Regions from separate parts of the Photorhabdus machadonis genome, predicted to be linked through region 1. Evidence: predicted binding sites of a transcription regulator. Region 1 holds the regulator's gene; the other holds the start of a gene.
The links. Region 1 encodes CRP, which controls carbon source genes, mostly activating them, when cyclic AMP is high. Its sites were predicted from a motif close to ATGTGANNNNNNTCACAT; they were not measured.

Region 2: the regulator CRP is predicted to act here: its motif matches at 5,747-5,764, upstream of msrB (peptide-methionine (R)-S-oxide reductase MsrB).

The regions. Positions count from the first base shown of each region.
Region 1 covers NZ_CP199761.1:425,436-432,935, forward strand. The annotation lists gene ppiA (peptidylprolyl isomerase A) at 73-642, shown strand; gene ACUN2T_RS02105 (YcgJ family protein) at 665-1,105, opposite strand; gene ACUN2T_RS02110 (aminodeoxychorismate synthase component II) at 1,351-1,926, shown strand; gene argD (bifunctional acetylornithine/succinyldiaminopimelate transaminase) at 2,050-3,261, shown strand; gene crp (cAMP-activated global transcriptional regulator CRP) at 3,310-3,942, opposite strand; gene ACUN2T_RS02125 (OsmC family protein) at 4,264-4,671, shown strand; gene ACUN2T_RS02130 (phosphoribulokinase) at 4,794-5,663, opposite strand; gene ACUN2T_RS02135 (YheU family protein) at 5,684-5,902, opposite strand; gene ACUN2T_RS02140 (hydrolase) at 5,899-6,879, opposite strand; gene ACUN2T_RS02145 (LysE family translocator) at 6,983-7,500, shown strand, end outside.
Region 2 covers NZ_CP199761.1:2,610,321-2,617,820, reverse strand. The annotation lists gene selD (selenide, water dikinase SelD) at 1-361, opposite strand, end outside; gene ACUN2T_RS12480 (NAD(P)H nitroreductase) at 374-925, opposite strand; gene sppA (signal peptide peptidase SppA) at 1,096-2,961, shown strand; gene ansA (asparaginase) at 3,131-4,150, shown strand; gene pncA (bifunctional nicotinamidase/pyrazinamidase) at 4,163-4,801, shown strand; gene ACUN2T_RS12460 (YeaC family protein) at 4,863-5,132, opposite strand; gene msrB (peptide-methionine (R)-S-oxide reductase MsrB) at 5,217-5,627, opposite strand; gene gapA (glyceraldehyde-3-phosphate dehydrogenase) at 5,969-6,964, shown strand; gene ACUN2T_RS12445 (D-hexose-6-phosphate mutarotase) at 7,091-7,500, shown strand, end outside.

The DNA of each region.
Region 1 (7,500 bases):
AGCACTATGCTGAGGAGATTATTAGAATTGATTTCAGCTTGTGTTGTTGACCTTAATATATAGGAATCCAGAATGTTTAAACGTATTTTAGTGACGCTTGTAACTGCATGTTCTCTGAGCGCAATGGCACCTTTGGCTCTGGCTGTGGGTGAAACCCATGTGAAGCTGACGACAACAGAGGGTAATATTGAACTGGAATTAAATAGCCAGAAAGCGCCGATTACAACCAAAAACTTTATTGAATACGTCAATGAGGGTTATTATAACAACACAATTTTTCATCGGGTGATCCCGGGATTTATGGTTCAGGGGGGCGGTTTTACCAAAGACTTGCAGCAGAAAGCGACTAAAGAATCCATTAAAAATGAAGCGGATAATGGGCTGCGTAATTTACGCGGAACGATTTCTATGGCGCGTACTGCTGATAAAGACAGTGCGACTAGCCAATTTTTTATCAACGTAGCAGATAATGCTTTCCTTGATCATGGTCAGCGTGACTTTGGCTATGCAGTATTTGGTAAGGTCGTAAAAGGTATGGATGTTGTAGATAAAATTTCTCAAGTAAAAACTGAAAATGTTGGTCCTTATCAGAATGTGCCGGTGAAACCCGTGGTGATCCTGTCTGCTAAGATTGTTCCTTAACTTCTTTCTGAGACATTAATGATCAACTGCGATTATGGCAGTTTTTGGTCTCTTGGGGCGTTTTCATCTGATGAATAATCGGGCCTTCGTTTGAATGAAGGCCCGTTTTACAGTTATTCATACATTTTCTTGGTGAATTCTTTATTTCTTCGGTTCGTGGATAATATCTGTCTTTGTAGCATTTTTTCTCTTTACTCTCGCAGTGAACACCATTACTCAAAGTGTAGGATGAAAGGTCAACATCTTTCCCATCACCAATTATTTCTTTCAGGCGCTCCGATACTTTTTTCCCTAAATATCTTTCGGTGAGTTTTAGCGATAAGCCTTGCTGATCAGCGCAGTATGCTCCTTTTTTATCACAAATAACCCCTTGTACCGGAAAGAAAATATTTGCAGATTTAGTTATAGCCAGCGTGGGGAAGGACAGCAAAAAAAGAGATGCTATAGCCAGTTTTGTCTTCATAACAATTACCTTACTTATTGAATATCAAAATAGAGCCTATGTTTTGTAGCGGTATCAGAGTACGTTGATTGAGGAAAAAGTAATCATTGATTTTGTTACACTATGCTACAAGTGCTTATGTGCTATGATAGCCGCCCCGTTGTCGTTAGGCCGTTTTACCTGAAATCATGTTGTTCATGATAAAACAAGTTGCAGGATTGGCAGGACAACAAATACAGCGATAAAAATGGGTAGGATAGACTCCTATGTTATTAATAATAGATAACTATGATTCTTTTACGTATAACTTATATCAATATTTTTGTGAATTAGGAACAGATGTTTTAGTCAAGCGCAATGATGAATTACAGCTTGAAGATATTGAGCGATTGGCACCTACACATCTGGTTATTTCCCCAGGCCCTTGTACCCCAAATGAAGCAGGAATTTCTCTGGTTGCGATTTCTCATTTTTCGGATAAATTGCCGATTCTGGGTGTTTGTCTTGGGCATCAGGCAATTGGGCAGGCATTCGGGGCCAGTGTGGTAAAAGCCAGGGAAGTGATGCATGGGAAAACTTCTGCCATTCATCATAATCAGCAAGGTGTGTTCAAAGGACTAAACCGGCCATTAACGGTTACCCGTTACCATTCATTGGTGATTGCTGCAGAGACTTTACCCGCCGTTTTTGAAGTCACTGCATGGAGTCAGCATAACGGCAATGTAGATGAGATTATGGGAATTCGTCATCGTACTCTGCCCCTGGAAGGTGTGCAGTTCCATCCTGAAAGTATTCTCAGTGAACAAGGGCACCAGCTACTGAGTAACTTTCTTAGATATTAACCCGATACCAATAATTTCTTCATTTATTCATCTTTTTCATTTGCCCATCTTTGATTTTTTATGCATATTAAATGATTATATTTTCATTTTTGAATGGCGTATATATAAAAAACGGGTGGGAAAATGATGGAGCATGCTGGAGTAAACAGAAATACATACGATCAAGTCATGTTGCCAATTTATTCACCGGCCCAGTTTATACCGGTGAAAGGGCAAGGCAGTCGTGTATGGGATCAGCAAGGGAAAGAATATATTGATTTTGCCGGTGGTATTGCTGTTATGGCTTTGGGGCATTGTCACCCTGCATTAGTGGATGTTTTAACGCAGCAAGGGGAGAAACTTTGGCATATCAGTAATATTTTCACCAGTGAACCAGCTTTGATACTCGCGCAGAAACTGATTGATGCAACTTTTGCGGAGCGGGTATTTTTTGCCAACTCGGGAGCGGAAGCGAATGAAGCCGCATTTAAGCTGGCGCGTCACTATGCTATTACCCGTTACCATCCATATAAAACCAAAATCATCGCATTCCATCAGGGTTTTCATGGTCGTACTCTGTTTACTGTCTCTGTTGGTGGTCAACCAAAATACGCTGATGGTTTTGGGCCAAAACCCGCAGATATTATTCATGTGCCTTTTAATGACTTAAATGCAGTAAAGGCGGTCATGGATGATCATACTTGCGCTGTTGTATTAGAACCTGTTCAGGGTGAAGGGGGAGTCACGCCGGCGACACCCGCATTTATTCATGGGTTGCGTGAACTTTGCGATAAGCATCAGGTACTGCTGGTATTTGATGAAGTACAAAGTGGGATGGGACGTACCGGTAAGTTATTTTCTTATATGTATTATGATGTTGTGCCGGACATTATCACCACAGCGAAAGCATTGGGAAGTGGTTTCCCTGTTAGCGCTATGCTGACTACGGCGAATATCGCTTCGGCGATGGCACCGGGGACTCACGGCACAACTTATGGTGGTAATCCGCTGGCTTGCGCGGTTGCAAATGCCGCTTTTGACATTATCAATACGCCAGAGGTCTTGAATGGTGTTGAAAAACGGCATCATTTGATTGTGAATTTTCTGAACGATATCAATCAAAAATATTCGATATTTGGTGAAATCCGTGGCAAGGGATTGCTGATTGGTGCGGAACTAAAAGCGCAGTATCAGGGAAAATCTAAAGAGATCCTGCAACTGGCGGCTGAAAATGGTCTGATGTTATTGAGTGCTGGTAGTGATGTACTGCGTTTCACGCCTTCGCTGATTATCAGTGAAGAGGAGATAGCCCAAGGGATGGAACGGCTGGAGAAGGCAATTAGCCAGTTGGTGTAACAAGGATAAGAGAAATCAGCGCAGTATCATGCGCTGATTAATCCGGAATTAACGTGTACCGTAAACAACAATTGTTTTGCCGTGTGCGGAGATCAGGTTTTGATCTTCCAGCATTTTCAGAATACGGCCAACCGTTTCACGGGAACAGCCAACAATCTGGCCAATTTCCTGACGAGTGATTTTGATTTGCATCCCGTCAGGGTGAGTCATTGCATCGGGTTGTTTCGCCAGATTCAGTAAAGTCTGAGCAATCCGGCCGGTCACATCCAGGAAAGCCAGGTTACCGACTTTCTCAGAAGTTGTTTGCAAACGGCTTGCCATTTGGGCAGATAAACGCATTAAAATATCCGGGTTTACCTGAATCAGTTGACGGAATTTTTTATAGGAAATTTCCGCTACTTCACAGGCGCTTTTGGCCCGTACCCAGGCTGTACGCTCTTGTCCTTCTTCAAATAATCCAAGTTCGCCAATGAAATCTCCCTGGTTTAAATAGGAGAGGATCATCTCTTTGCCTTCTTCATCTTTAATCAAAACTGCAACAGAACCTTTTACGATGTAGTAAAGCGTCTCTGCTTTTTCGCCTTGATGAATAAGCGTGCTTTTGGATGGATATTTATGAATATGGCAGTGTGACAAAAACCATTCAAGAGTGGGGTCTGTTTGTGGCTTGCCGAGAACCATTCGCTTCATCCTCTGTTGTTATCGCTGCCTAAATAACACGAGAACCTAAAAGTTTCTCGTCAGGCTGGCATATAAAGACACTAGCTTAACATATTAGTTTGCTGAAAAACCGACAGGTGAGGGTTTTATATAGGTTATCTGAAATTTGAAACTTGAGTATTGATCTTAACCCACATATACCTGGACCTGCTTCTGTTTTTAACACAGGAAAAGGTTTCTGTCTTGTCTTGTATTGTTTCAGCACAATAAACTGCTCATTAGATTGCCAGTTTAATACTGAAAGAGTAGGCTTTGATGCAAAAAATGACTTAAGAGGTACTTATGCAAGCGCGGGTAAAATGGGTTGAAGGGTTGTCTCTTTTGGGGGAGTCGTCTTCGGGCCATCAGATCATGATGGATGGAAATGCTGGTGATAAGGCACCAAGCCCAATGGAAATGGTATTAATGGCAGTGGGTGGTTGCAGCACGATTGATGTTATTTCTATTTTACAGAAAGGCAGATATGACCTAAAAGATTGTGAAGTGAAATTAACCTCCCGCCGTCGTGAAGAGGCACCACGCTTGTTTACTTCTATTAATCTGCATTTTATTGTTACCGGCAAGGATTTAACAGAGAAAGCGGTTGAACGTGCCGTCACGCTTTCTGCTGAGAAATATTGTTCTGTTTCGTTGATGTTGGGGAAATCAGTTGAGCTTACCCACAGCTTTGAAATTAAAGAGACAGATTAAGATATTATTTCCTGATTGAAAAATAACGACAGGTAACTAATATCAGTTACCTGTTTTTTTAACTGAATAATATAAGAAGTGGATTCAAACACTGGGTTTTCTAGATTTATCCCAGGTTTTGATCAACAAATTTTTTCCCCTTCCAGTAATCGCTGTACCAATGGTGTCATAATTAATTCCATGGCCAGTCCCATTTTTCCGCCGGGAACCACGATGGTATTAATACTTGAAACGAATGAGCCCTGTAACATGGATAACAAATACGGGAAATCAATTTGAGTCAGATCACGGAAACGGATGACGATAAAACTTTCATCCAGAGAAGGAATGGCTTTGGCTGAAAATGGATTGGACGTATCAACAGTCGGGACGCGCTGGAAATTTATATGTGTCCGGGAAAATTGGGGGGTAATGTAGTTAATATAATCATCCATAGAACGAACAACGGAATCCATCACGGCTTCCTGTGAGTGTCCCCGTTCTCCGGTATCGCGGATAAGTTTCTGTATCCATTCAAGGTTGACAATCGGCACCACCCCCACCAGCAGATCGACATGACTGGCAACATTATGTTGTGGTGTTACCACGCCACCGTGCAGGCCTTCATAAAACAGCACATCGGTCTGCTTTGGTAAGGTTTCCCACGGAGTAAATGTACCGGGGAGCTGGTTGTAAGGCACTGCGTCATCATAGGTGTGAAGGTACTTACGGCAGCGGCCTTCACCGGTCTCACCATAGTCAATCATGGTTTTCTCCAGCATGCCAAAATCATTGGCTTCTGGCCCAAAATAACTGATATGTCTGCCTTGCTCTTTGGCTTTACGGATTGCTGCGTCCATTTCAGGGCGGGTATAACGGTGGAAACTGTCTCCTTCTATCTGTGCTGCGCTGATGTTAAGTTGCTGGAAAATCTTACGGAAAGCTAAACTGGTTGTTGTTGTTCCGGCACCGCTGGAGCCGGTAATCGCAATAATTGGATGTTTGGCGGACATAAGCAGTAAACTCCATAGTGTTAAGAATGGAACATTTCTTTTGGCATAATATTGATGCTCTCATGCAGTTCAGACCACACCAGCATAACATCCCCCTGTTCCAACTGACGACGTATGTCAGCGACTTTCTGCTCAAGGGATTTTTCATCTTCGCCGTAGTCAGTGCCTTCCCGCAGGATAAAACTCTCTATCAAATTTAGCAGAGTTTCTGGTTCCAGTTGTTGCCATGGAATAATCATCGTTGTTGCTCCGGATAAGATGACAGCCAGCTTGGAATACGTTGTTCCAGCCACATTTGTGGTTTCTTCAGTGAACCACTGACAAAGCCGACATGTCCACCGTATTCTGTTAATTGGTATTCAATATTTTTGGGTAGTGTTTTGAGGTCGGGAACGACTTCCGGTGTCATAAAAGGATCGTCTTTTGCATGAATAATCAACAGTGGCACAGTAATGTCAGGCAGGCGTGGCAGAGCGCTGCACTGGCGGTAGTAGTCCGCTGCATCTTTAAAACAGTGGATTTTTGCGGTCACAATTTCATCAAATTCTCGAATATGCTTCAATCCTTTTACCTGAGACAGATTGATAGGTAGCGAACCCGGGTAGCGGAGCAATTTGCGGGTAACATTACGTTTTAGATTGTTAAGCAAATAGCGCTCGTAAACCTGAGAAAATCCTTTTTCTATCCGGCTGGAACAGGCTTCTAACATCAGAGGGGCAGAAACAATGACTGCTGCATTGAGCTGGGCCTGCGTTTTTTCTTCTGCCAGATAGCAGGCCAGCATATTACCGCCGACTGAATAACCCACGGCTGAGGTTGGTATATCACCGTAGGTCTGTTTTAACCAGTTCAGAAAATAACGGGCATCGCTTGTTTCGCCAGAATGATAGAGACGTTTTTGGCGGTTCGGTTCACCACTGCATCCACGGAAATGCATGACAACGCCAAGCCAGCCTTTTTTCTGACAAGTATGAAGCAAACCGTGAGCATAAGGGCTATGGAAACTGCCTTCCAGACCATGAAACAGGATTAGCCGTGGCTTATGTGCTGCGGTTGCTGGATCTTCACTCCATGCCAGGTCAACAAAATCGTTATCTGGCAGATTAAGTCGTTGCCAGTAGGGTTGCAGTTCAGGATACCGCCGCACCAGACGCGGGAGCAATGTTTGCAAATGCGGATTACTGGCTCCGGTTAGAGGACGAAAGATATCGGACATAATGGTTTCGAGTTAAATTGATTAGTTATCTTGTATGGTGAATAACATACTGATATTTTCTGTGAAAGGGAAACGCCATTATTCAGGATGAAAGGAACCATTCATGACAGCAAGCCTGATTTTTTCATTAACAACTTTTTTGTTTATTTCTGCTATTACCCCAGGTCCAAACAATATGTTACTGACCTCATCGGGTGCAAACTTTGGTTTTATCCGTTCTTTGGGATTGATATTTGGGATTCTTCTGGGAATGCAGACGATTTTATATCTGTCCGCTTTCGGTGTGGCGGCATTACTGCTGGTTTATCCTACTATTCACACGATAATGAAAATAGCGGGTAGTCTCTATTTACTGTGGTTAGCATGGAAAACGGCAACAGCCAGTTACCGGCGTCTGGATACCCAAGGTGGCGTTGTCATCAAGCCGGTGCGTTGGTATCAGGGTTGGTTATTACAGTTCCTGAATCCGAAAGCCTGGCTGATGGGGTTGGGATCGGTTGGCAGTTACAGTATTGCAGGTGAACAGTATCTCTATTCCATCATCATTATTAGTGTCGCAACGATATTGATAAGTTTTTTGAGTAGTATCGTGTGGACTGGTTTTGGTTCGTTGATTGGAAC
Region 2 (7,500 bases), 2.2 Mb from region 1:
TCACCTTACGGGCAATTTCCGGGGCTAATTTATCCATCGGCCATCCCAGGATCGCTATCGCCATAATGGGCTTACCGCCCATTGCATAAATATCGCTGATCGCATTTGTCGCGGCAATCCGTCCAAAATCAAACGGATCATCAACGATCGGCATAAAGAAATCGGTCGTACTGATGATGCCCGTACCATTGCCAATATCATAAACCGCCGCATCATCACGCGTTTCATTACCTACCAGTAAGTGAGGATCAAGAAATTTTTCCTGCTCACTATGCAGAATGGTTTCCAAAACTTTCGGTGAAATTTTACAGCCGCACCCAGCACCATGACTGTACTGGGTAAGACGAACTTCTGTTGACATAACAGACTCCGGTCAGAAGTAGCTGACAAAATTAGTCATATCCGGCGTGGCAACGTTGCCTGGCGCTTTCAAAACAGGCGTTCCAAGGTAGAGAAAACCTACTACCTTGTCATGCTCATGACAACCCAGACCAGTACGCACCGTATCATCATCAGTCCATGAACCGGTACGCCAGATACCACCAAACCCTTGCGCCAACGCCGCCATTTGCATCGCGTGCACAGCACAACCGGCAGAAACCACTTGTTCCCATTCCGGTATCTTGGAATTCTCCATTACCTTTGCAATAACAGCGATAATTAATGGTGCACGATAAGGCGCACTTTTGGCTTTTTCTTCCGCGTCAACACCCAGATTACTGTCAACAGCAGCTTGGTGAAGTAATTGGCTAAACCGATCAATCCCCTCATCCTGCATGACAATAAAGTGCCACGGCCGTAATGCGCCATGATCAGGCGCTCTCATGCCAGCGGCCAGAATATTCTGTAATGCTTCACCCTGAGGTGCCGGTGTCGTTAAACGTGATGCTGAACGTCGGTTCAACAAGAGTTCCAATGCATTCATATTTTTTCTCCTGAATAAGCTATTTTGTTATAAGCTAACATTTTCTGTTTATTTGTTAACGAATAAAAGCCCAAAAGCGGCCTTTTCGGACAATTTGACACTATTTGAAGCTGACATTTATATGTCTGGTCATTAGGATAGCCCTACTTGATCCTATCTTTGGAGATGATATGCGTATTTTATGGAAGTGGGTCGCAAGATTATTTAAATGGAGTTGGCGACTACTGAATTTTGTTCGGGAAGTCATTTCAAACCTGATTTTTATTCTGCTTATCTTGGTGATTGTTGGGGGCTTTATGCTTTATCAACAGCCCAATAAAGCAGTAGATAGTTATCAGGGAGCCCTGTATGTCAATCTCACCGGTGTTGTTGTGGATCAGGTTTCCAGCCGTAACCCATTGAATCAATTGGGACGTGAACTGTTTGGTTCATCCGGCAATAAATTACAGGAAAATTCTCTGTTTGATATTGTGGATACCATTCGTCAGGCAAAAACCGATGACAAAATCACAGGTCTGGTACTGAAACTTGACGATTTCATCGGCGCTGACCAGCCATCGATGCAGTATATCGGTAAAGCGATTAATGAATTTAAAACCTCAGGCAAACCCGTTTACGCGATCAGTGATAACTACAACCAGCCGCAATATTATCTGGCCACGTTTGCCGATAAAATTTATCTGTCACCACAAGGTGCGGTTGGTCTTTATGGCTATTCGACCAATAACCTCTATTACAAATCCCTGCTGGAGTCACTGAAAGTCACCACACATATTTTCCGGGTCGGGACGTATAAATCAGCCGTAGAACCGGTTATGCGCGATGATATGTCTCCGGCGGCACGGGAAGCTGACAGCCGTTGGATCAACGGTCTTTGGCACAACTACCTCAATACTATCGCCGCTAACCGCAAACTTTCTGTTCATCAGGTATTCCCAGGCGCGGATGAGATGATTGCCGGCCTGCGTGCTGTCGGTGGAGACAATGCCCAATATGCACTTAAACGCAAACTGGTCGATTATGTCGCTCCACGCAATATCATTGAAAGTGAAATGACAAAAACCTTTGGCTGGGATGAAAAAAACCGACATTTCAATGCCATCAGTATTTATGATTACGCACCACAATTGCTGGCGAACAAATCATCATCCAAGGGCAATATTGCCGTTATCATAGCGCAGGGCACGATCGTTGATGGGCAACAGGTTCCAGGAATGGTTGGCGGTGATACAACCGCCGCTCAGATCCGTCAAGCACGTTTGGATGATAATATCAAAGCCGTTATTCTGCGGGTAAACAGCCCTGGCGGCAGCGTTAGCGCTTCCGATGTTATCCGCACCGAGCTGGCAGCTCTGCGTGCAGCGAATAAGCCAGTCGTTGTTTCTATGGGTGGAATGGCGGCATCTGGTGGTTACTGGATCTCCACTCCCGCCAATTACATTATCGCAAACCAAAGTACATTGACCGGTTCTATTGGTATCTTCGGTGTCATCACCACGTATGAAAACAGTCTGGATCATATTGGTATCCACACTGACGGCGTTTCCACGACACCACTGGCAGGTATTTCTATCACTAAAGGGCTCAGTAAAGAGTTCTCAGAGCTGATGCAGCTTAATATTGAGAACGGCTATAAGAACTTTATCGGTCTTGTTGCTGACTCACGCAATAAGACATCAGAAGAGGTCGATAAAATTGCTCAAGGACATGTGTGGATTGGAAATGATGCTAAAACCAATGGATTGGTCGACCAATTAGGTGATTTCGACGACGCGGTTGCCAAAGCGGCTGAATTGGCAAAACTGAATAAGCCAGAACTTGATTGGATGCAGCCGGAAATGTCATTCAGTGAGTTGCTGATGAGCCAGCTGACGGCAACCACTCAAGCTATCGTACCGGAAGCGCTTCAGGCATGGCTGCCTGCGCCAATGACACAGGTCGCTCAGGCAGTAAAACAGCAAGCTGAGTTCTATCGCCATTTGAATGATCCACAAAATCGTTATGCGTTCTGTTTAAATTGCGGAGATATTCGCTAAAAAACCATCATAACGCATGACATTAGCAGAAACATGCCGCTGGAATTCCCCGGTATGATTCTGCTGGTCACTTAATTAATGGCGTTTTTAGCCTGACAGATACCCTGTCAGGCTTTTTTTATTTTGTAATACTCCTATAATTCAGCTGATCTTTTTACGAGGCACAGTCATGCAGAAGAAATCTATTTATGTCGTCTATACGGGCGGAACAATTGGGATGCAACGCTCATCTCAGGGATATATTCCCGTTTCAGGGCATTTACAGCGCCAGCTCACCAAAATGCCTGAATTCCACCGGTCTGAAATGCCGACATTCACCATCCGTGAACATCAACCACTGATTGATTCTTCTGATATGACGCCAGAAGACTGGCAACTTATCGCTGATGATATCCGGCAAAATTACGATGATTATGATGGTTTCGTGATCCTGCATGGCACGGACACGATGGCATTTACCGCATCCGCGCTCTCTTTTATGTTTGAAAATCTGGGTAAGCCGGTGATTGTGACAGGATCACAAATTCCACTGGAAGCACTGCGCTCTGACGGGCAGACAAACTTGTTGAATGCGCTTTACCTTGCCGCTAACTATCCCGTAAACGAGGTCAGCCTGTTTTTCAATAATAAATTGTTCCGTGGGAATCGAACGGTCAAAGCACATGCAGACGGTTTCGATGCTTTTGCCTCACCAAACTGTTCCCCATTGATGGAAGCAGGTATTAACATCAAAACCTTCAATGCGTGTCCGGCCCCTGCCAGCCACGGCGAATTTATCACTCATCAGATCACCCCACAGCCCATTGGCGTGATAACCATTTATCCCGGCCTTTCCAGTCAGATTGTGAATAATATTTTAATGCAACCGGTTAAAGCCTTAATCCTGCGCTCATATGGCGTCGGCAACGCGCCACAGCATCCTGAATTATTGAAAGAGCTAAAACAGGCAACAGAGAGAGGGATTGTGGTTGTCAATCTGACCCAGTGCATTTCTGGCAGGGTAAACATGGATGGTTACGCAACCGGTCATGCTCTGGCTGAAACCGGTGTTATCAGTGGTTACGATATGACCTTTGAAGCAACGTTAACTAAGTTGCACTATTTACTCAGTCAACCCTATAGCAGTGAAAAAATTCGTTATTTCATGCAACAAAATTTACGTGGTGAATTAAGTTATGCCGACAAATAATCTGGGAAAGAGATGAAAACAGCCCTATTACTTATTGACCTACAGAACGATTTCTGTACCGGCGGTGCGTTAGCCGTAAAAGAGAGTGAGCACGTCATTGATGTTGCAAATCAGGCAATTGATATCTGTCTAAAACACAATATCAGCATTATTGCCACCCAAGACTGGCACCCTGCTGAACATATGAGCTTCGCAGTAAACTCCGGTCAGAAAATCGGGGATATCGGTATATTGAACGGTATTCCGCAAGTGTGGTGGCCAGAACACTGTGTTCAGGGGCAGCATGGCGCTGATTTCCATCCACAACTGAACAAGCAGGCCATTATTGAGATTTTCTACAAAGGCGAAAATCCACAAATCGACAGCTACAGTGCTTTCTTTGACAACGGCCATCAAAGCAAAACCCGGCTTGACAACTGGTTGCAAACAGAGAAAATTGAGCGCCTGTTTATTATTGGTATCGCCACTGATTATTGTGTGAAGTTTACCGCGCTGGATGCACTGGCATTAGGTTATGAAACCTGGGTAATTGCTGATGGTTGCCGGGGGGTTAATCTCAGTCCAGGCGACAGCCAATCCGCACTCAAAGAGATAAACGCGCAAGGTGCGATACTGATAGAACTTACCCAACTAGAAAGCGCCCTTTTCTGATACTAATCAAGGCCAGGCTGAGTTTAACAAACTCAGCCTTTTCATATCCATCTTGCGAAGATTACGGCTTGAATGTCGCCACCATTTCAGACTGAAAGGCCGCTTTCAGTTCTTGTTTACTCTTCATCACCAACTGACCATCAGTACCGATGGTCATATGTTCAGGTTCATGGTTATGCCTTGCTTGCCACAGCATAATCATTTGCAGGCTATTCTCTTTCTGCTCTACAGTTAAAGGAACACCATCCTGCCATTTACCCAGTTCAACTGCCTGAACCAAGCGTTGATATATCTCTGGTGTCATTACTGATAACAGATCATCCAGTTCCATTGATATTTCCTCATTATTTTCCAGAATTAGCTGAAACGATTTTTCTTACATAAATTAACGGCAATGCCGGCAATAATAAAATGCTTAACCTACTGTTTTCTCATCTGTATTTTCATCAGTGAAACTTAGCGCAGCCGAATTGATACAAAAACGTTCTCCTGTCGGTTTCGGGCCATCAGGGAACACATGCCCCAAATGAGCGTCACAATGGCGGCAACGAACTTCAATACGCTGCATATTATGACTATTATCATCAAGATACAGCACCGCATCATCACTGACAGGCTGGTAAAAACTCGGCCAACCGCAGCCCGAATCAAATTTAGTATTGGACAGAAATAACGGCTGCCCACAGCACAGACAATGATACATGCCACTTTTTTTATTATGTAACAATTTCCCCGAAAATGGCGGTTCCGTCCCGGCATTCTGGGTCACATGCCGCTGAATATCAGTAAGTTCTGTATAAAGGGAAACATCAGGATTCTTAGCCATAACGACCACCTTAATAAGACTCATGTTTTCAATAAAATCAAATGATAATAACAAAAGATTAACATTACATCAGTGGAATCTATTTTAAGCGGTTAACTGAAGATGTTTATCCTACTATATTGTGATGTGACTCGCATATCTAACCGATTAACTTTCAATATCTGTCGGTGCCCCGATAATGATGAGCTAATCGATTGCTGGTACCGTATAGCAAGCGTCTGAATGGTGTACTCAAAGTCGATGTTTTTCGACTATTGACACGATTCCGCTTGACGGCTGGCAAGGTTTTGGTAACTTTAGTAATAATTTTTAATTCACTAAAAAATAGCTGGTGGAACACTATGACTATCAAAGTAGGTATCAACGGTTTTGGTCGTATTGGCCGTATTGTTTTCCGTGCTGCACAAGAACGTTCAGACATCGAAATCGTCGCAATCAACGATTTGCTGGACGCCGAATACATGGCTTACATGCTGAAATACGATTCAACTCACGGTCGCTTCAATGGAACGGTTGAAGTAAAAGGCGGCCATCTGGTTGTTAACGGTAAAACTATCCGTGTTACAGCAGAGAGAGATCCCGCTAACCTGAAATGGGATGAAGTGGGCGTTGATGTTGTTGCAGAAGCAACAGGTATCTTCCTGACTGATGAAACTGCACGTAAGCACATCACTGCGGGTGCGAAAAAAGTGGTTCTGACTGGCCCGTCCAAAGATGACACACCTATGTTTGTTATGGGGGTTAACCACAAAGCTTACGCAGGCCAGGACATTGTTTCCAATGCCTCTTGCACCACTAACTGTCTGGCGCCGCTGGCTAAAGTTATCAATGATAAATTCGGCATCGTTGAAGGCCTGATGACCACTGTTCACGCAACCACTGCGACGCAGAAAACAGTGGATGGCCCTTCTGCGAAAGATTGGCGTGGTGGTCGTGGTGCCGCTCAGAATATCATCCCATCTTCTACCGGTGCGGCGAAAGCAGTAGGTAAAGTTATCCCTGAGCTGAACGGTAAACTGACCGGTATGGCTTTCCGTGTTCCTACGCCTAACGTCTCTGTTGTTGATCTGACTGTACGTCTGGAAAAACCAGCGACTTATCAGCAAATCTGTGATGCCATCAAAGACGCGGCTGAAGGTGAACTGCAAGGCGTTCTGGGTTACACCGAAGATGACGTGGTGTCTAACGATTTCAACGGCGAAAAACTGACTTCTGTATTTGATGCAAAAGCCGGTATCGCTCTGAATGACAATTTTGTGAAACTGGTTTCCTGGTATGACAACGAAACAGGTTACTCTAACAAAGTTCTGGATCTGATCACTCACATCTCTAAATAACTGAGTTATCACCCTGCCTGAAAAGAGCTGCCTTTCCTGGCAGCTCTTTTATTTTAATCTGCTTACAACATGCGTTATTCTTGGGCCATGCAATATGCCTGCTGTGGGTTTATAAGGTCATAACACATGAGTGATAAAATTTTTGCGTTACCGATTGCAGAGCAGATCTCCCCTTCCATCAGTCAACGGAATATAGATGGCTTCCCATTGATAGTCGTGTCTCATCCTAAAGTTCGTGGCGCAATCAGCCAGCAAGGGGCGCACCTCATCGCCTGGCAACCCAGTGATGAAGAGCCGGGATTGTGGTTAAGCAGGAAGACAGCATTTAAAGCAGGCACTGCTATCCGTGGGGGTATTCCTATTTGTTGGCCCTGGTTTGGCCCCGTAAGAACACCAAATCACGGTTTTGCCAGAACGCTTCCCTGGGAATTCAGTGCACATAATGAACATGAAAATGGCGTAATATTAACCTTCACACTGAGAGACAACGAATATACCCGTAAATTGTGGCCTTATGATTTTACCTTGATTGCCCG